One region of the Chryseobacterium subflavum genome, then DNA from elsewhere that is predicted to be linked to it. Evidence: riboswitches for the same ligand, from Rfam matches in the RefSeq annotation. Region 1 holds a riboswitch; each other region holds the start of a gene.
What was found. A riboswitch is a leader RNA that binds a small molecule or an ion and turns the genes downstream of it on or off. The one in region 1 is predicted to bind cobalamin.
Positions count from the first base shown of each region.

Region 2: another riboswitch for cobalamin. It lies ahead of metE (5-methyltetrahydropteroyltriglutamate--homocysteine S-methyltransferase); the one in region 1 lies ahead of AC0INN_RS14210 (acyl-CoA thioesterase).
Region 3: another riboswitch for cobalamin. It lies ahead of prpB (methylisocitrate lyase); the one in region 1 lies ahead of AC0INN_RS14210 (acyl-CoA thioesterase).
Region 4: another riboswitch for cobalamin. It lies ahead of AC0INN_RS14725 (TonB-dependent receptor plug domain-containing protein); the one in region 1 lies ahead of AC0INN_RS14210 (acyl-CoA thioesterase).

Region 1 covers NZ_JBVTMR010000003.1:146,626-151,953, reverse strand. The annotation lists gene AC0INN_RS14225 (PadR family transcriptional regulator) at 1-99, opposite strand, end outside; gene AC0INN_RS14220 (FG-GAP repeat protein) at 394-1,080, shown strand; gene AC0INN_RS14215 (HD domain-containing protein) at 1,086-1,676, shown strand; gene AC0INN_RS14210 (acyl-CoA thioesterase) at 1,713-2,096, opposite strand; cobalamin riboswitch at 2,210-2,387, opposite strand; gene AC0INN_RS14205 (hypothetical protein) at 2,443-3,243, opposite strand; gene AC0INN_RS14200 (endonuclease MutS2) at 3,480-5,328, opposite strand, start outside.
Region 2 covers NZ_JBVTMR010000001.1:1,755,193-1,760,520, reverse strand. The annotation lists gene AC0INN_RS07755 (KTSC domain-containing protein) at 1-80, opposite strand, end outside; gene AC0INN_RS07750 (hypothetical protein) at 563-763, opposite strand; gene metE (5-methyltetrahydropteroyltriglutamate--homocysteine S-methyltransferase) at 1,091-3,400, opposite strand; cobalamin riboswitch at 3,659-3,844, opposite strand; gene AC0INN_RS07740 (Lrp/AsnC family transcriptional regulator) at 3,999-4,460, shown strand; gene AC0INN_RS07735 (Crp/Fnr family transcriptional regulator) at 4,474-5,007, opposite strand; gene AC0INN_RS07730 (VOC family protein) at 5,021-5,328, opposite strand, start outside.
Region 3 covers NZ_JBVTMR010000001.1:146,373-151,700, reverse strand. The annotation lists gene AC0INN_RS00715 (bifunctional 2-methylcitrate dehydratase/aconitate hydratase) at 1-332, opposite strand, end outside; gene prpC (bifunctional 2-methylcitrate synthase/citrate synthase) at 378-1,523, opposite strand; gene prpB (methylisocitrate lyase) at 1,516-2,424, opposite strand; cobalamin riboswitch at 2,830-3,022, opposite strand; gene AC0INN_RS00700 (aminotransferase-like domain-containing protein) at 3,288-4,700, opposite strand; gene AC0INN_RS00695 (hypothetical protein) at 4,841-5,328, shown strand, end outside.
Region 4 covers NZ_JBVTMR010000003.1:272,761-278,088, forward strand. The annotation lists gene AC0INN_RS14710 (DUF2752 domain-containing protein) at 1-233, opposite strand, end outside; gene namA (NADPH dehydrogenase NamA) at 263-1,315, opposite strand; gene AC0INN_RS14720 (cytidine deaminase) at 1,423-1,905, shown strand; cobalamin riboswitch at 2,011-2,186, shown strand; gene AC0INN_RS14725 (TonB-dependent receptor plug domain-containing protein) at 2,220-4,067, shown strand; gene AC0INN_RS14730 (DUF5074 domain-containing protein) at 4,079-5,119, shown strand; gene AC0INN_RS14735 (CCA tRNA nucleotidyltransferase) at 5,298-5,328, opposite strand, start outside.

The DNA of each region.
Region 1 (5,328 bases):
AAGGTCGGAAACATACATTTCACGATGATTGATAAGACTTAAAATACAGAATTCCAGAATCCCTTTTCGCATTTGCGCTTTGGTATTTTCAGTATTCATCTTAATAAGGTTTTAATTAGTTATATTTAGAATCCGGTTCCTAGCTAGTTGAACCTATTCTTATTTTACATTACAAAGATATGTAATTAAAATGGTATTATGCAATACAAAGTAGTGGAATTTTTATTTACTTTTATTTAATTAACTGATTTTCAATTAAATAAATTTTATCTATTTTTTTAAGAAAACTAAAATCAATTAAAATAGAAGATAAATGATGGTCATTCTTAACGCTATTCTTATTTTTGTTATGGAAATTTTCAGTCATCTGTATACTGAGCAAAAAAGTTAATTTTGAATAGTTCTGTAATCTTGATCATCTTTATTATTTTAGGATCTTTTTGCTCCGGTCAGCAGCATTTTGAAATTAAAGATGGATCCTTATTGTATAATGCGGATATCACTGTTCAGGATTGTGATGCTGATAAATGTAGTGGAAATGGTACAATTATACTGAAAGATAAAAGGACCTCGCGGACTTTACAGGAGTTCACTTCTGATGATCTTTATTTTTACCTTGGTAAGGATCAACAACCTAGTGTTAATGTTATTCAGCTTTATGATGAACAGAGCCCGCTGATATTTAAAGATTTTAACTTTGACGGTTTTGAAGATATTGCTATCCGAAATGGTAATGAAAGCAGCTATGGTGGTCCTTCCTATGACGTATATGTCTATAATACGACAAGAAAGCAATTCGTGATCAGTGAGGAATTAACTGATCTTGCCCGCGAAAATCTGGGAATGTTTCAGACAGATCCAAAAAGGAAAAGACTCATAACATTTTCTAAATCCGGTTGTTGCTGGCATTTAACCACAGAATACAGAGTGCTGCCCGGAAAAGGACTTGATAAGGTCTTTGAACTGGAAGAAGATGCCATGAATGATGAATCTGTAAAAGTAACCCGACGCGAAAAGATTAAAAATAAATGGATCATAAAAACAAAGAGATATCCAATCAAAGAATATTATAAAGAATAGGAAACATGAAAATACAAAAGGAAATTGATTTTATTCTTGCTGTAGATGCATTAAAAAATGTACAGAGAAGGAATTATAATGCCGATGATTCAAGAAGAGAAAATACTGCTGAACACTCATGGCAGATCATTATTTTAGCACAGGTACTTTTCCCCTATGCTAAAAACAGGGCTGATATCGATCTGTTAAGGGTGATACGGATGCTTTCTATCCACGATCTGGTAGAAATAGAAGCTGGAGATACATTTTTATTTGACGAAAAAGCCATGGTGGGCAAATTTGAAAGAGAAAAATTGTCTGCCCAGAAAATTTTCGGGATTCTTGATGAACCTTTGCGTTCGGAATTCTTTAATTTGTGGCTGGAATTTGAAGAAGAACAGACCCCTGATGCTATTTTTGCCTGTGCAATAGACAGGATCATGCCGTTTATCCTGAATTCGCATACTTCAGGAAAAAGCTGGACAGAAGCTAAGGTAACAGAAAGCCAGATCAGGAATATGCTGGAAAATGCCATCAGCCGGGCTTCTGATGAAATGGGAGAAGCATTCCAGTTTTTACTTAGTAAAAGTTTAGAAACAGAAAAAGTTTTAAGATAAATAAAACGCAAGCCGAAGGCTTGCGTTTTTTTCTGATTATAGTATCTGTACAGGCTTTTTAAATTCGTCTATAGCTACGAAAGTGAAATCTCCAACAATAGCTCTTTCTCTTTCATACGAATACATCTGTTCTGTATAAATTTCTACGTTTACCTTCATACTGGTAGTCCCGACATGGGAAACTGTTCCTATCAATTCTACAATAGTTCCTGCAGGAATAGGCTTTTTAAAATCAATTTTGTCGCTGCTTACAGTTACCACTCGTTTTCTTGCAAAGCGGGTAGCGGTAATAAATGCCACTTCATCCATCAATTGCATCGCTGTACCACCAAAAAGGGTATCGTAATGATTGGTTGTGTTGGGGAAAACCGCTTTAAAGATTCTGGTTTCAGATGCTTGAATTCTTTCTTCTGTAGTCATATTTCATTATTAAATTAAAGCGGGATGAAATTATTGAAATAAACAGAATAATCTAGGAATTAGTATATTCCTGAAAACATCCATCAGATCAATAAACTTCAGGCCGCGAAAGTTTCTTGTTCAAAGAAAAGGCAGGTCTCCTGACTTGTAACATCTTTAATCCCTTCCCATGCATGGCACAGTGGATCCTACATAAAGACTTTTGTTACTTACAGTTGCGCGACAGCTCGTGATTTTCACACGATTCCCTTTTAATCTGCGTTAGGCAGAACCCATTCCTGTGATGAATAAGTGGTAAGACTTTTTCAGGTGCAAAAATAAGGATAATACAGAGAAGTAAGGTGAATTATTCCGGATTTTTAAAAATAATCTGATGAGCCACCCGGCCCTGTTTGATTGTCCAGAGTGTGGTATACCTGTTTTCACCTGATCCGTTCACCATATAAAGGAAAATATTATCATTATCAATAGCAGCTACACTGATGTTATTGAAATCCATAGTAGGCTGGAACATATTTTTGATGGCTTCTCTCACAAAGACAGAGCCACGCCCCACCTGCTGTACCCGGATCGATTTGATTTCGGTCATCCCTTCCGGAAGTTCTTTGCTTATTCCCCAGGGTTTAACTTTATCAATGGTTAATATCGTTCCATCCGTATCTTTTTCCTGTTTACGGTAGCTGGCATTAGAAGGATAAATATCGATGATTACTTTACTCCTTTGAGCGGTAGGTATTTTGGGGTTGTTATTATCTGTGAAAATGAGGGATCTTCCGTTTTTGGATTTGGAAGGTGTGTATTGAGGCAACTGATCAATAAAGGCTACACGGTCTTTATTCACCATACCTTCCTTATCAAGATTTTCATATCTCACAAAAGGCTTTTCAGTATCCTGCTTATCGGGATATTTGATCCATAGCCATTCTGTTTCTCCGGGAGCCGGTTTTACATAAAGAAAAACATCCCCTTTACGCATTCTGATTTTGTCTACAATTTTTCTGTAATTATCCTTTGCCACCCGTACATTGGCATAGCCTTCTTCTGCTTTTACAACTCCAAAAGGAATTTTTTGCTGCCCTTTTAGGAAGGCTAATGAAAATAAACTGAAGGCAGATAAATAGAATGCTTTGTTTACGGAAATCATCATGAAAAATTTTTGATACTTCAAATATATAAATTAAAAGCATTTCGGAACATAATTATAGCTTCCTAAATCTTCTTTATTTGCTAAAGAAAGTTTTACAAAAGGAATTTATTCTGTTAGGTTGGAGGAGGATAGAAATTCGGTAAGGCGAAATTTTTTGGGAAGAAGGAAGAGTAAAGAGTAAAGAGTAAAGAATAAGAGAGTGCTAAAAGCACTCTCATTTATTATTAAATCAATTTTTAAATTCTTTCAAGCTCATCGGCATCAATGGTTGTTTTAAAGGTTCCATAATTGACAATCACTTTATTTCTTGAAATTTTTTCAATCGTGCCGACACTGGTACTTCCTGTAATACGCACCCGTTGTCCCACTTTCATCCAGATCTCACGATCGGTTTTGCGTTTTTCCTCTATTTTTTCGTTGGTTTCTGCGATTTTTTCAATAACCTCTTCTTTTTTCAGCTGCTGGGTGATCTTTCTTTTTACAATCTGAAGACGTTTGGTTTCATCTTTATCAGCACCTATTTTTCTGAATTTTTCCTGTTCTAAAATCTTCACGAAATCTTTTACCACATCCTTCCTGGATTTTCCCTTAACGTAGCTTTCGATAAAAGATTCGATTTTGTTCCCGAACTGAAGCTTCCGATGTTCTTCTTCATACAGCTTTTGAAAATTGAATAATTTTTGCTGAAGTTGTTCATTCAGCTTTTGAAGGTTATCCCGTTTATCTTCTACCGATTCCTTTCTTTCAGCCAGATCTGTTTTAAGCTTTTCAACTTCAAATTTTTCCTGCTGTAGCTTAACAATGGTTTTATCAAGGTTTACAATATCGTGTTCTACCTTTTTCTTTGCAGAATGGATAATGAATCTGGGAATTTTATTCTTTTCGGCAACTTCAAAAGTAAAGGAACTTCCTGCCTGGCCTACCTCCAGTTTGTACATCGGTTCCAGAGTTTCTTCATTGAATAGCATCGCCGCATTTTCAGCATTAGGGAGTTGTTCTATCACCAGTTTGATATTGGTATAGTGTGTGGTGATAATCGCGAAACTTTTTTTGTCGTAGAAAAATTCAAGGAAACTTTCTGCCAGGGCACCTCCCAGTTCCGGATCGGAACCTGTTCCAAACTCATCAATTAACAGGAGCGTATTGGCGTCTGATTCCCTGATGATTCCGGACATTTTCTTTAATCTCGAAGAATATGTCGAAAGATGGTTTTCTATAGACTGATTGTCTCCAATATCAGTCATGATTTTGTCAAAGAAAAACATTTCGGATTTCGGGTGAGTGGGAACGAGGATTCCACTTTGGATCATCAGCTGTAGTAATCCTACCGTTTTTAAGGTTATTGATTTTCCCCCTGCATTGGGACCGGAGATACAGATGATCCTGTTATGTTCCGTCAGACTCAATGTTTGTGGGTGGATCGTTTTGTTCTCTGCTTTATTCCTTAGCCATAACAATGGATGAAAAGCTTCTCTTAATCTCAGGGTTTTATGGCGGTTGATTTTAGGCAGTACTCCATGGATTAATTCTGCAAATTTGGCTTTTGCCCTCGTTAAATCAAGATCAAAAATGTATTTTTGATACCTCCAGAGCTGAGGTTGAAATTCGGCTAATTCAGCTGTAAGTTTCCTCAGGATCTTATCAATTTCTTTCTTTTCCTCCTCTTCAGCTTCCTTCAATTTAAAATAGTGGCTGACTACGCTGTCCGGCTGTATATAGGTAATGGATCCGGTTTTTGAAAGTCCCAAGACTCTTCCGGAAACCCTTTTTTTATACGCAGATTTTACTGCTAAAACTCTTTGGTCCTCTATAATACTCTCACGGATGTCATCCAGAAAATCACTTTGCCCATAATTGAACAAGGCCCGGTTGAAATTTTCCTGAATTGCTTTTTTGGCATGCTGAATTTCTGTCCGTAATGTTTTTAGAACGGGTGAAGCTTCGCTTTTTACCTCTCCAAAACGGTTGAAGACTTTATCAACCTTATCAATGATCTCTTTTTTAAATTCAAGAACTGAAACATTTTCCAGAAGATTGGGAAAAGTATCCGGCATGGTGGGAAAGAACTTTTGTAGCTTTCCGATT
Region 2 (5,328 bases), on a different contig from region 1:
CTGTAAATGGTTTTTAACTCCTGTAATGTGACTGTTTTATCTACCCCAAGAAGCTTTCTATGTTCACCAACTCTTTTCATATCTATATATTTTATTGATTTTAAGGATTCTCTGTAATTGTTATATCCATAAGTATGAATTCGTACAATACTATTTTATATTCCGTTATATGATCCTTTTTTCGGGGTGCAAAATTAGGTAATTAATTCCAGAAAATCATAACTTATTCATTATTAATTTATTTGAAGCTGTTTGTTATAATAAGAAGATAAGGAAAAGAATTAATAATCTTCATTTTTTATCATATCTAATAAATCTTTGACATTTTTAAACCCGGGAAGATCATTATTATTTTGTTTTAAATCAAAAAGTTTAGTTTCTGTTTTTACTAATGAATTATTTATTAAAGTCTCACTTGTATATTTTGCTAGGTCAGGTTGAGAATCATCATAATAAATTGTGATTTCGCGAATTATACTTTTTTGTGGATTTTTATGATCTTTTATATAATGATTGGATTCAGATTTTAAAATTCGAATAATTTTACCATTACTATCTTTAGTTATTTGATGGAGAATCCTATTGCACCTACATTTCTGTTTTTTTTATTTTTTATTAATCCAGATCCCTCGACAAGTTTGGTGGGATAATCTTTTGAATAAACATCAATAGTATCCAAATGGCTGTAGTTTTTATGTTTTAGTTCTTTTGACTGACCTAGTAATGATCCTGAAATTGTAATTAAAATAAATAGAATTTTCATATTACTTCTGTAGTTTGGAATTTACAATTTTAATAATTCTAACAGTTCCAATTAACTGAGATTCTTCAAATCTTAAATCCCTGCTGTTTTTAATTTTCTTTGAAAATATTCCTACGGTAAAATATTAACTTCTGCATTTACCAAGTTCCCATGAAAATATAGCTCCTAAGTTTTAAATATAACAAAACATAAATATATGATATTTTGTTTTTCGTGATAAAAATTTCCTACGAATTCTTCTGTAGTCATTGATTTATTTTATTAAACAAAAAAAGCAGAAGCTTACGCCTCTGCCTTACAATATAAAAAAAATAATAATCAGTTCTATTATACTTTCTCAGTCGAATAAGCTGCAGCCACTTCTTTCGAAGCTGCTACCATAGCGATCAATGCTTTTTCTGTTTCCTCCCAATGACGGGTTTTCAATCCGCAATCTGGATTTACCCAAAGCTGTTCTGCCGGGATTACGGCTTGTGCTTTTTTCAGCAATGCAACCATTTCCTCTTTTGACGGAACTCTTGGAGAGTGAATGTCATACACTCCTGGGCCGATCTCGTTTGGATATTTAAAGTCTGCGAAAGCATTTAATAACTCCATTTGGCTTCTTGAGCATTCTATCGTGATGACATCGGCATCCATATCGGCGATATTGTGGATAATGTCATTAAACTCGGAATAACACATATGCGTGTGGATTTGTGTAGCATCCTCAACACCACTTGCAGAAATTCTGAAAGCTTCTACAGCCCATTGAAGGTAATTTTGCCATTCTGCCTTACGCAAAGGAAGACCTTCTCTGATAGCTGGTTCATCGATCTGGATAATTCTGATTCCTGCTTTTTCAAGATCGTTTACTTCATCACGGATTGCCAAAGCAATCTGCTTACAGGTGGTAGAACGAGGCTGATCATCACGTACAAATGACCATTGAAGAATGGTTACAGGGCCGGTCAACATTCCTTTTACCCATTTTTGAGTTAATGACTGGGCATATTGCGACCAGTAAACCGTCATTGGCTGAGGCCTGTGAACGTCTCCATAAATAACCGGTGGTTTTACACAGCGGCTTCCGTAGCTTTGAACCCATCCGTTTTGAGTAAATGCAAATCCTGCGAGCTGTTCCCCAAAATACTCGACCATATCGTTGCGTTCAAATTCTCCATGTACCAATACATCAATTCCGATTTCCTCTTGCCATTGGATGGTTCTCTGTGTTTCTTCTTTAAGCAGCTGATCATATTTCTGGGCGGTAAGATCTCCTTTCTTGAATTGAGCTCTCCAGCTTCTTACTTCTTTGGTTTGAGGAAAGGACCCAATTGTTGTTGTTGGAAATAAAGGAAGCTCCAATGCGTTCTGCTGTGCTTCTTTTCTCACATTAAAAGGACTGTTTCTCTGTGCGTCACTTTCTGTAGTTACGGTAACACGGTTTTTCACATCCTGATTGTGAATTAGTGTTGAAACTTTTCGGTTTTCAATAGCTTTTTTATTTTCAGCTAATTCCTGTAAAGTATTGTAATCCGGGTTTTCTGAAGCTAATTTTTTTAAGGTAACAATTTCATAAACTTTTTGCCTGGCGAAAGCCATCCATTGTTTGATCTCCGGAGATAGTATATTTTCATTTTTCTCCAGGTCAAGATCGAAAGGAGAATGAAGTAATGAACATGACGGTGCAATGAAAACTCTTTCAGAACCTAATGCTGCAATAGCTTTTTTGATGAAAACCAGAGACTGATTGAAATCGTTTTTCCAGATATTTCTTCCGTCTACGACTCCTAATGAGAGGATTAATGTTTCAGGAATTGCATTGATGACCTCATCCAATTGTTCCGGGGCTCTTACCAGATCAATGTGTAGTGCATCAACAGGTAGAGTAGTGGCCAATGAAAGGTTATCTTTTAACCCATCAAAATAGGTGGTCACAATAAATTTAAGGTTCGGAAACTGTTTGGCAATTTCAGCATAAATGTTCTGGTAAACTTCTTTTGCTTTCTGATCAAGGTCTAGTGCTAAAAACGGCTCATCCAGCTGAATCCATTCTGCTCCGTTGTTTTCAAGCTCTTTTAAGATCTCAACGTAAACCGGAAGCAGATTTTGTGCTAAATCCAATTTATCAAAACCTTCTTCTTTTTCTTTTCCTAATAATAAATAGGTTACCAATCCAAGGATAACAGGCTTTGTATGAATTCCTGCTTCCTTCGCTTCAATAAACTCATTAACGATTTTATGGGAGAATAATTTGAATTGCTGATCTTTTTGGAATTCTGGAACGATATAATGATAATTGGTATCAAACCATTTTGTCATTTCCATGGCTGTAATATCGTGCCCTTCTTTCTGATAACCTCTGGCCATAGCAAAGTAAAGATCTAGCTCATTTGGTGTAATATCCTGATAACGGGAAGGAATAGCTCCAACAGACAATGTCATGTCCAATACCTGATCATAAAAAGAAAAGTCATTGGATGGAATCAGATCAATTCCGGCTTCTTGTTGTAGTTCCCAGTTTTGCTTTCTGATCTTTTTTCCTGCCTCTAAAAGTTCCTGTAACGATGTTTTACCTGCCCAATATAGTTCGCAGGCTTTTTTAAGTTCTCTGTTGCTACCGATTCGCGGATAGCCAAGGATGTGTGTTTGCATTTTCTTTAAACTTTTAATTAAATTTTGGTTTTAAAAGTTCTTATAATGCTTCATAACGCAATCGGGAAATAGTTTTTAGCAATAGAGAAGATACAATATAGACGTAATTTTCCCAGTGAAGAGTAGATTGTTAGGTAACCTGAAATTAATTTTCATAAAAAACATTACGTTTAAACTCAAATAAATTCTGAGTTAAAACCCAATCCAATACGTTCAAAAGTATCATCTGTATGACCAAAAGCTTCAGACCGCGAAAGCATTGTCAATTCGGGACAGGCAGGTCTCCTGACTTGTAACAGTTTTTGTCATCCTTCCCGCTTGTGGCAGTGGATATTCAGGGACAAAAACCTCTGTTGTGTTACTTACAGTTGCGCGACAGCTCGTGATTTTCACACGATTCCCTATTAATCTACCTTAAGTAAAACCTTTTCCGTTTGATGAAGTATGTTAAAGAACAAAATAGGGTGTAAAGGTATTAATTTAAGATGTTTAATTGGCTTAAATGCAAAAATTAAGTATATTGTTTTGTTTAAATTGAATTTGTAAGTTATTTATTCTGTAAATTTGGAAATATAAATCGAAAAAAGAATATTATCCTGTGGAAAGACTAGACGATAAAGACCTTCAATTGTTAAGAATCCTTCAAAAAAATGCAAAATTGACCGTTAAAGAATTGGCAAAGGAAATTAACCTTTCTCCATCTCCTGTTTTTGAGCGTGTTAAAAGGTTGGAGCAGGAGGGTTATATCAAACATTATGCGGCTGTCCTGGAAGCCGAGAAACTGAATCGTGGTTTTACAGTTTTCTGTCAGGTTAAATTAAAGATCCACGACAGGTCTGTGGGAAATGAGTTTGTACAGGAAATTACACTGATAGACGAAGTGGCGGAATGCTATAATATTTCAGGCGATTTTGATTTCCTTCTCAAAGTTCAGGTACGCGATATGAAACACTACCAGGATTTTGTATTTAATAAATTAGGTTCCGTCGACTCGATAGGAAGCACACACAGTACTTTTGTAATGGCAGAAGTGAAGAATAACCATGGAGTTACTATATAGAGCAGATCTCTTACTAGATTTTTTTTCCTCTGATCCTGCTTAATGATACAGAAGTGATACCAAGATAAGATGCAATATAATACTGAGGAACCCGGCGGAAAATCTCGGGGGATTGCTTTATAAGCTCATTATATCTTTCCTCTGCAGAATCTTTTATACGGGAAATAAAGAGCTTCTGATATTTAAGTAAGCGTTCCTGTAGATAGCTGTAATAAAGTTCCTTGCTGTCCGGATTATTTTCAATTATTTGTCTGAAATCCTCAATAGAAGTGCTATATACAGTACAGGGTTCTATCGTTTCGATATTATAAATACTTGGAGAATTATAAAACAGACTTTCCCACGACGAAATAAAGTTTCCTTCAAACAAAAATTGAAATGTAATTTCCTTACCGTCATTATTAAGCCAACCTCTGGCAACTCCTTTTTTGAGATAGTAAAATTTACGCGCCATCTTACCTTCTTCCGTTAGCAAGGTTTTGTTGGGTAATTCTTCCTGTTCGAAATTACTAAGGATTTTAGCCAAGGCGTTTTTATCTGGGGACATGCTCAAGAAGATTTTAAATATAATTACTCACTTCAATCAGGTTCTGATCAGGATCCCGGAAGTAGACGGACCTTATTTTGCCTGTTGCTCCGGTTCTGATAACAATACCCTCGATGATTTCGATGTTTTTTTCTTTAAGTTCTTTTAAAATATCATGTACATCTGTTGTGGCAATAAAGCACAGATCTGCAGAACCGGGAGTAGCATGTAGTGCCTTTGGCTCAAATTCATTGCCTTTCTGATGCAGGTTGATTTTTTGGTTTCCAAAAGCAAGCGCTTTCCGGTTATCTCCGAATGAGACCGCTTCAAATCCAAGGATGT
Region 3 (5,328 bases), on a different contig from region 1:
CCCCATTCTGCAGCTAGCCACGTATCATTAAAATCCAGCCAACGAATAATAGCTCCGATATTGAAAGCCGCCTGAACCGGATCCAGTTGAAACTGAGTTCCCGGCACTTTTGCACCATTCGGAACAACAGTTCCTTTTACGATAGGCCCCAATAATTTTGTACATGCAGGATAAGTTAAAGCTTCCAATCCACATCCAATAGTATCTAAAAGGCAGTAGTGAGCCGTTTTCCAGGCCAGGTCGTTTTTAATTTCGAAGTTCAATACATAATCTGCAATATCTGTTAATACCTGATCCGGTTGTGGTCTTTCATTTGAAATGTGTGATGACATCTTTTTGTTTTAAGTTTAATTAGTTTATATTTTAAATCGATTGTATTATCTGCTTGTGATAGGAACAAATTCTTTATTTTCAGGCCCGGTGTAATTGGCACTTGGACGGATAATTTTGCCATCCTGCCTTTGTTCAATGATGTGGGCACTCCATCCCGTGACTCTTGAAATAACAAATAACGGAGTGAACATAAGGGTTGGTACTCCCATCAGATGATACGAAACCGCTGAGAACCAATCCAGGTTAGGGAACATTTTCTTTTCTTCCCACATTATGGTTTCCAGCCTTTCAGCAATATGATAAAGCAACATATCTCCGGCCTCTTCGGAAAGTTCTTTCGCTACTTTTTTTATCACTACGTTTCGCGGATCCGATATGGTGTACACCGGATGTCCAAATCCAATAATTACTTCTTTGTTACCAATACGCCTTCTGATATCCTCTTCCGCTTCATCCGGGGAATTATAACGACTCTGAATTTCGAAAGCCACTTCATTCGCCCCACCATGTTTAGGACCTCTTAAAGCGCCGATAGCTCCCGTTATACAGGAATAAAAATCTGAAGAGGTTCCCGCAATAACACGCGCAGTAAAAGTGGAAGCGTTAAATTCATGCTCTGCATACAGATTAAGAGAGATTTCCATTGCCTTCACCCAGGAATCGGGTGCTTTTTTACCATGCAACAGGTGAAGAAAATGGCCTCCAATAGTATCATCATCAGTTTCTACATCAATCTCTTTTCCGTTATGCGTATAATGATACCAATACAAAAGTCCGGAACTGAATGATGCCAGTAATTTGTCTGCAATATCCCTTGCTCCCGCCACATTATGATCGTCTTTTTCAGGCTGAATACTTCCAATTGCTGAAACCATGGAGCGCATTACATCCATCGGATGGGCAGCTGCAGGAATACTTTTCAGGATATTTCTTACAGAATGTGGTAATCCTCTCAATGATTTCAATTTGGCTTTATAGTTTTTTAACTGGGCTCCTGTTGGTAGCTGTCCGTAAATAAGAAGATAGGCTACCTCCTCAAATTCTGCTTTTTCTGCGAGGTCCAAAATGTCATAACCTCTGTAATGGAGATCATTTCCACTTTTTCCTACACTGCAAAGTGCAGTATTACCTGCGGCAACCCCGGAAAGCGCTACACTTTTCTTAGGCTTAAATGTTGGTTCGTTATTCATTGACATTCTTGTTCTGTTTAAATAGGTTATCTAATTTTTGTTCGTAATCATGGTATCCAATACTTTTGTAAAGCTCTTCCCGGGTCTGCATGGTATCAATTACATGAGCCTGGGTTCCATCTTTCCGGATATGCTCGTAAACATTCAGTGCTGCCTTATTTGCCGCCCGGAAAGCAGAAAGGGGATATAAAATCAAACCGACTCCCGCATCTTTCAGTTCATCAGCAGTATACATTTTAATCATTCCGAATTCTGTAATATTGGCCAGTACAGGAATACCTGTAGCGTCTACAAACTTTTGATAATAGCTTAAATCAGGAACAGCCTCCGCAAAGATGAAATCTGCTCCGGCTTCTTTATAGGCAACAGCCCTTTCCAATGTTTTTTCAAGCCCTTCATTGGCAAAAGCATCAGTACGTGCCCCGATCACAAAATTTTCATCCGTCCGAGCATCAACAGCAGCCTTCAAACGGTCTACCATTTCCTCTTTGCTTACCACTTCTTTACCTGGACGGTGCCCACAACGTTTCGCTCCCACCTGGTCTTCAATATGCAAAGCACCTGCTCCGGCTTTAATTAATGATTTTACAGTTCTTGCTACGTTGAATGCCGAAGGACCAAACCCCGTATCTACATCCACCAATAGAGGTAAATCACATACATTGGTTATTCGTTGAATATCGATCAGAACATCCTCAAGGGTCGTAATTCCCAGATCCGGAATTCCCAACGATCCTGCAGCAACTCCTCCTCCGGAAAGATAAATAGCATTGAATCCTGCTTGCTGCGCCAGCAATGCATGATTGGCATTGATAGCCCCGACAATCTGAAGAGGGTTTTCTTTTTGCATCGTCTCCCGGAAACGTAATCCGGCAGACTCTAGACTTACATTTTTACTCATCTTTAATATTATTGTTCGTTTTGATGTATTTTAACTCACATTCTTCCAACAATTTAAAGAAAGATTATTCTTTAAATGATTAAAATAATTAAACGACCTATAAACCTTAATGAATGGTTGAACAGCCTCATTACATTTTCATGTAATAACAATCCGGTCAAAGATTGCTGCCATCAGCCTGTAATGCTTATAAATCAATATAAAAGGTGCTGATAAAACTTCACAATACTTTGTAAAAGAGAAAATTATGGAAAGGGACTAATACGAGCAAGCTGTAGAAATGATACAGCCCTGAAAAGCAAAACCTGTAAACCATTTCTTAAAAATGATAATGTACACAAAAAGATATCGGGCACTGTTATCACATCGTATCATACCTGACTATAAGCTTCAGATCGCGAAAGCATCGTCAATTCGAAATAGGCAGGTCTCCTGACTTGTAACAATTTTTATCGTCCTTCCCATTCAAAAAAAGAACAGTGAACCCTGATTGATAAAAACCTTTTGAGTGTTACTTACAGTTGCGCGACAGTTCGTGATTCACACACGATTCCCTTTTAATTCACAGCTAAGTGTAACCAATTCCGGTTGATAAAGAAGTATAAATGAACTCCTTGGTGGTAAATATAGGTATTTTATTGAAACACGAAAATAATTATTTACGAACAACAGTTAGGAATTCGTAATTCTTTGAAAATAGGCATTATAAATATATTTTCAATTTTCAAAATCATAATTAAAATGATCTTGATTATGTAAAAATCACTTGCAAAAAAATCCGACAAACACGATTATTGAGAAAAGCATATGCTCTCAATATGAAAATATGATTCTGAATTAACAGATAAAAGCCTGAAAAACACTCACAATATCTGTTTCAAATTCTCACCTATATTTTGCAAAGCCAACAGGCTATGGGATGTGATACGTTCTGCAAAAATAATCCTGAAATGGTACCTGAACTGATCGGTAAGGCTAAAAATTTCTCCGGGAGTAAATAATATTCTTTGCTGTTCGCAATAAGCGTAAAATTTCTCCATATCCACTCCTTCAGGCAAACTTCCCCAAATGCTGTATCCACCCTGAGGATCTTCAAAATAAGCCCCATCCGGAAAATGGCTTTTTAATATCTCTAACACATCTTTGGCCTGCTTATATAGCTGTTTACGAAATGAACGCAAATGTTTATCATAGCTATGGTCTTCAAGCAGTTTAATGACCAGTTCCTGATATACCGGAGCAACAGATCTTCCTAAGGCAAACCTGGTTCTCTCTGCTTCCGCATGGAATTTTCCCGAATGCATCCATCCCAGGCGAATACCGGGAGCCAATGTTTTGGAAAAAGAAGAAAAAGTTATTACCCAACCACCGGTATCAAAACTCCCGATCCCCGAAGGTCTCTCATTGCCAAAATAAAGGTCTCCGTAAATATCATTTTCGATAATCGGAAACTCATATTCTTCCGCAATGGAAAGCAGTTCTTTTTTTACAGTTTCCGACATCAGAATTCCTGTAGGATTGTGAAAATTAGGTGTAACTACAAGAGATCTGATATCATGATCCGCGCATATCTTTTTTAAATATGCCGTATCAAAACCATTTCTATCCCGGACAGGAATTTCTATGACTTTAAGTTTCAGATTGGCAATTACTTCCAAAACAGAAAAAACGCACGGACTTTCAACAGCAATGAGGTCACCGGCATTCGTCACAGATGCCAGGGCAATGTAAAGTGCCTGCAATGCTCCATCAGTAATGATTAATTTTTCAGGATGCAATGTGTATCCATATTGAGAAGTACGTTTAGCGATAAGATCTCTTAGTTCTAAAGACCCGTTAGCAGGATAGTAGCGAAGAAGTGAAGTCCCTTTTTCGCGGATCACTTTCTGCATTTTTTTTAAAATGAGCTTTTGCGGAATCAATAGATCCGTAGGTGCCGCCGAATTAAATGAGGCATATTCGGAGGGCTTATTTCTTGATGAAATCAGAGCAACATTTTTATTGAAAACTTCATTTTTTGAGACCGGGTAAAGTGGTAAGTTTTCACTGCTTATTTGTGGAACATCATCTGCTACAAAATAACCGGAGCGGGGAATATTTTTCACCCATCCTTTCATCACCAGATGATCATAACCACTTTGAACCGAACTTGTACTCAGATGATAATTTTCTTTAATCTCTCTCACAGATGGTAGACGGGTGCCGGGCTTTAACATTCCAGTCTTTATTTTATCTTCAATAGTAGTGGTAAAAATCTCATATCTGTACGTCTTCATGGCGTTTCATCTTTTTCATAACAAATGTACAAATGTGTTCGCACAAATGATTAAAAACCAACTGTACTGATTCAATTGTACTCAACTGTACTCATACAACAGTTTAATAATCCATTAGCTTTGGGTAAAAAAGAATCATAATGGAAATTATATCCAAATTTACCGTAGGATCAGACCAGGGAATCGATCACCTTTTTGCTGTCATGAGACCATATATCAGAAATACCTATTCTGGAAAAGTTTCATCGGAAAAAATTGAAGAATACCTTGCCGAAAATGTAGAATACAGGAAAATGATCAATATCCTGAATGACTTATCCACCCAGCTCATTATGGTGTTTGCAGATCATGAACCCGTCGGTTATTGCCTTTTTAAAAGCGGATCATTATATCCGGAAGCAAATGAAGGGGAGAGAATGACGGAAATAATTGATTTTTCTATCCTTCCTGAATATGATCAGCCTGAAATAAGACAATCATTATGGAACAAAAGCAGATCAGCTATTACTTTTACAGATCGTATCTGGATCAGCATAACTGAAGATGATCCCATGCTCTCATTCTTCAATTCGGTTGGATTTGAATTTATAAAAACGACCACACTGAAAGCATTTTCACTCCCTGCAAA
Region 4 (5,328 bases), 130 kb from region 1:
ATAATGGCTAAAAAAACCAGTATATTACCATAGCTTCTTTTTTTATCAATAAAGTTCACTCCTACCATAAGCAAAAAAAGAAGTAAGGTGTAGACCGCAGGAAACATATGAAAAGCCTCTGAAAATTTTCCTTCAAAGACTAAAACAATTGCCCTTTGGGTACCACAACCAAAACATTCAATTCCTAAGAATTTTTTGCTTGGACAAGGTAGCATAAAATCTTCAATCTTCATTTCCTGAACTTTTATTTTGGTTTCTAAAATTAAGAAGAAATTTTAGCTCTTAGATATTGATGTGGGAAAAAACAGTTTTCATTCATTTCAAAGGATCCCTGAACTGCAATATATGGATTTCTAAGAATTTCCCTGGCTACAAAAATAAGATCGGCATCACCCTTCTGTAAAATATCCTCAGCCTGCTCTATTTTTGTGATCAAACCTACTGCTCCCGTCTTCACTTCAGCTTTATTTTTTACCTGTGATGATAAAGGGACCTGATAACCGTCAAAGACAGCAATCTTTGCTCCATGAATATTCCCACCACTTGAAACGTCCACTAAATCCACCTTATGCTGCTTCAGTATTTTTGCAAGCTCTACACTGCTTTCGATATCCCATCCATTTTCAGCATATTCTGTTCCTGAGATTCTCACAAACAATGCAGTATTATCATTCAGTTCCTCGTTTACCGCATCTACTATTTCTATTAAAAATCGTATTCTGTTTTCGAAGCTGCCTCCATATTCATCTGTTCGTATATTCGAAAGCGGAGATAAAAACTGATGAACTAAATATCCATGTGCCCCATGGATCTCTATAATATCAAATCCTGCTTTCACAGCTCTTCTTGCAGCTTCTTTAAAATTCTGAACCTGAGTTTTGATTTCTTCCAGCGTCAGAGCGTGTGGAATTCTTTCTGTAGGATGATAAGGAATCGGGCTAGGTGCCAGGGTTTCCCACCCCTCTTCCACTGGAATTTGAATATTATTCCAGGTAGAGCCTTTTCTTCCGGCATGTGCCAGCTGGATTCCGATTTTACTCTCAGAATTGGAGTGGACAAAGTTGACAATCTGCTGAAGTTTTTCAGCCTGTTCGTCATTCCATATTCCCATACATTTATTAGTGATCCTTCCCCGGGGTTCAACACCCGTTGCTTCAATCATTATCAGTCCGGTACCACCTTGTGATCTGCTTCCGTAATGTACGAAATGAAAGTCATTAGCCATTCCGTTTTCACTTGAATACATACACATAGGTGACATAACCCATCGGTTAGAGAGTTTAATATTTCTGAATTGTATCGGAGTATATAACATTGTCTATTAATTTTTGAATTTTACTAATGAAGAGGAAATAATCCCGGGTTGCCCACGTGATTAAAAAGAACTAATTTTACCTCCCCTTTTTAGGCTCCAATAAATATATGAAAAAAGATATACAGATCGGCTACGAATATTTTAAAAATAGCTCTGAACTGAACGATATAGAAAAAAAACTTTTCGAAAGAGCAAAACAAGCCCGCGAAAATGCTTATGCCCCTTATTCCCAATTTTTGGTCGGGTGCTCCGTATTACTTGAAAACGGAGAAATATTTTCCGGTAACAATCAGGAAAATGCAGCTTTTCCATCCGGACTTTGTGCTGAAAGAACAGCTCTATTCTGGATAGGTGCAAATTTCCCTGAGGAAAAGATCAAAAAGATTTTTATCGTAGGAGGCCCTAAAGAATCTTCTGAAAAAACACCACCGATTCCCCCGTGTGGCGCCTGCAGACAAAGTCTTATTGAATACGAAACAAAACAAAAAGAAAATATTGATCTTTATTTTTCCAGTATGAATGACGAAATCGTTAAGGTAAATTCGATTAAAGATCTATTGCCATTTTACTTTGACTCGACGTTCTTGTAATCGTGAAACTCTCAATTCTGAGGTTCTGGGAATCGTTATTTTTTCTGCAGACCATTGTTTTGATTACAAATTAACAGATACGACTGAGATTTCTTTTTAAAAACTTATCTTTGCAAAAATTTTGGTTTTCAAGCTATTGAAATAATAGGGAATTGGGTGAAAATCCCAGACTGTCCCCGCAACTGTAGATCGCAATTAAAATTTCTATAAGAAACCACTGTGAAAACGGGAAGGTATAGAAATGCGAAAGTCAGGAGACCTGCCAAAATGATAATATCAAAAATATATTGCTTTCGGTGGAAAAGTAAAATAGTATGAAAAAAACCTTAGTACTGCTTTTATCGTTATCTGCTTATTTTCTTTGTCTGGGACAAGAGAAAGCAATCGATACCGTTTATATTTTTGACAACCAGATGAACAAGGTAAAACTTTTTCATAAGGTTACTCCAATTACTCCTCAGGATGCTGAAAAGAATTCCACGAATCTTTCAGAACTTTTACGTTTCCAATCCAGTATTTATATCAAGGAAAACGGACGAGGTGCAGTTTCTTCGCCTTCGTTCAGAGGAACCTCTGCTCCACAGACAGCCTTTGTTTGGAATGGAATCAATATCAATTCGATATTTCTTGGTCAGGGAGACATTAATAATATTCCTCTTTTCGGATATGATGAGATCGGAGTGAAAGCCGGTGGCGGAAGTGTAATATACGGGAGTGGTGCAATCGGCGGGAGTATACATCTCAATAATAATCTGGGTTTCAATAAAAGTTTTAAAGCCTCCCTGTATTCTGAGGGTGGATCATTTGGTACTTTTAATAATTTCGGAACGGCCTCCTACAGCAATGAAAAGCTGAGTTTTAAAGTCTCAGGAAATCATTCGATCAGTCAGAATGATTATAAAGTCGAAGAAAAAAACTATATTAATAGAAACGGCAAATACTTTAACAGTACCTTTAATGTTGGAATCTCCTATAAAATTGCGAGACATCAGACGATCTCATGGCAAAGTCAGTTTTTTGACTCGACACAGAATTATCCGATTTTTGTAGAGAATGGCAACCGTACAAAATACGAGACACAAAGCACCAGAAGCTTACTTTCCTGGGATATTACTAAAAATAAATTTTCAAATAGCTTAAAAGCTGCTTACACAGAAGAAAATTTCCAATATTTTGGCAATTACAATGCTCCGAAGACCAGTGGTTCAACAGGGAAAAATTATATCTTTAAAAATGATTTTAATTATTTCATCGTACCTGAACTTAATGTCAACATCATCACCGAATTCCAGGTAAACAAAGGTGAGGGGTATCAGCCTGATCTCCAAGGTGTAAAAACTGAAGGAATTGGTAATGTAAGTAGAAATGTAGGCTCTTTAGCGGGGTTAATACGATATTTTCCGACGAAAGATCTGCGTTTTGAAGCTGGTGTTAAAAAGGATTTTGTAGAGAATATAAGTTCGCCATTGCTTTACTCATTCTCGGGAAAATGGAGTCCGGTACAATGGTATAATCTTGGAGTAAATGTATCCAGAAATTTCAGATTTCCAACATTCAATGATCTGTATTGGAATCCCGGAGGAAATCCAAACCTAAAACCGGAAAGGTCTTACCAGATGGATATGGACCATGAGTTTAAATGGGGTAATATTAAACTTGCATTAAGTCCGTATTATCTTTATATATCGGATAATATAGTGTGGTTGCCGACAGCTTACGGATATTGGTCCCCAGTTAATATCAATAAAGTGAAGTCTTATGGTTTAGAATCACAGATTACTTTTGATAAACAGCTTAAAGAACACCATTTTAGATTTAATATAGGATATACACTTGCAAAATCCATCAATCAGGAAACTAAAAAGCAAATGATGTATGTCCCTCTCCATAAGGTTTTTGGAAATTTTGATTATCAGTATTCTTTCCTAAAACTTTATGTTCAGGGAGTTTTTAATGGTCTTACATACACTACAACAGATGAAAAAAGAGAAGATGCTATAGATTCTTATTTCGTCATGAACACGGGTGTATCAGCAACGATCTTAAAAAAATATGTCTTAGGTTTTAAAATCAATAATTTAACCAATACTGTTTATGAAACGGTGTCTTATTATCCGATGCCAAAACGTAATTACAGTATTTCCGCAACGATAAATTTTTAATAAAAAATAACATGAAAATAACTAGACTTTTACAACTTTTATTTGCTGTAGTACTACTTTTCAATATTTCCTGTAGTACTGATAGCGATAATACTTTGCCTGTAGTAACTTATGAAAACGGATATTTAATTTCGAACGAAGGAAATTTCGGAAAGCCAAATGCAGAAGTAACTTTCGTTTCAAGAGACTTAACTTTTAGTCAAAACAGCATCTTTTCCAAAAATAATAATGGAAACCAATTGGGTGATGTTTTACAAGCTATGGCATTCAACGGGGATAAAGCGTATCTCTTGTTAAACAACTCAAATAAAATCCAGGTAGTAAATCGATATACTTTTAAAAGTGCAGGTGAAATTACCAATCAAATAGATAATCCCCGTTATGTTGCAGTTGCCAATAATAATATCTATGTAACCAATGATAAATATCAGGGAGCTAAATATGTAAGTATTTATAAAAATTCAGATCTATCTTTTGTTAAGAAAATTACATTCACGGATAACGTTGAAAGAATTGTTGAAGCAGGAGGAAATATTTTTGTTCAAAATGCAAGCTTTGGATTCGGAAACAAAATAACTTACATCAATACTTCGAACAATGATGTACAATCTGTAATTACATTGCCCAATGTAAACATCAACAAAACAATTTCCTATAATGGTAATGTATATGTTATTGCTACAGGAACTACTGACTCTTATATTTATCAAATTTCAAGTACCGGAAGCATTACGAAAACAACAACGTTGACAGGTATTCCTAATGCTACCAATCTTCAGATTGATGGTGGAAGATATTTCTTCTCTTCAGCAAATAAAGTATACTCAATGGTTATGGCGGCAACTACTCCTCCTACAACTCCTATTATTACTGCTGTAGACGGAGGACAATACTATACACTTTACGGTTTCAGTGTTGTAGATGGAAAGATCTTTACGTCTGATGTGAAGAACTTTACTGAAGACAGTGAAGTTACAGTATATACTACTTCAGGATCAAAAATCAAATCCTTTACAACAGGTAAGGGGACTAATGGCGTGTATTTAAATTAAGAAGTTTCTACTTTTTAATAGACTAATAAATTTTATTTTTTTTTCATCATTTGTGTTTTTTCCGGGCTGCCTAAGGCAGCCCGGATTTCTTCTACAGAAACCAGACAACATCCAAATAAAAAAGATCCGGAAATGAAATCTCCGGATCTTTTTCTTTTTTCAATTGATAGTTTTGGACTCAGATGATCAATCCTAACTTTTCAGCTTCT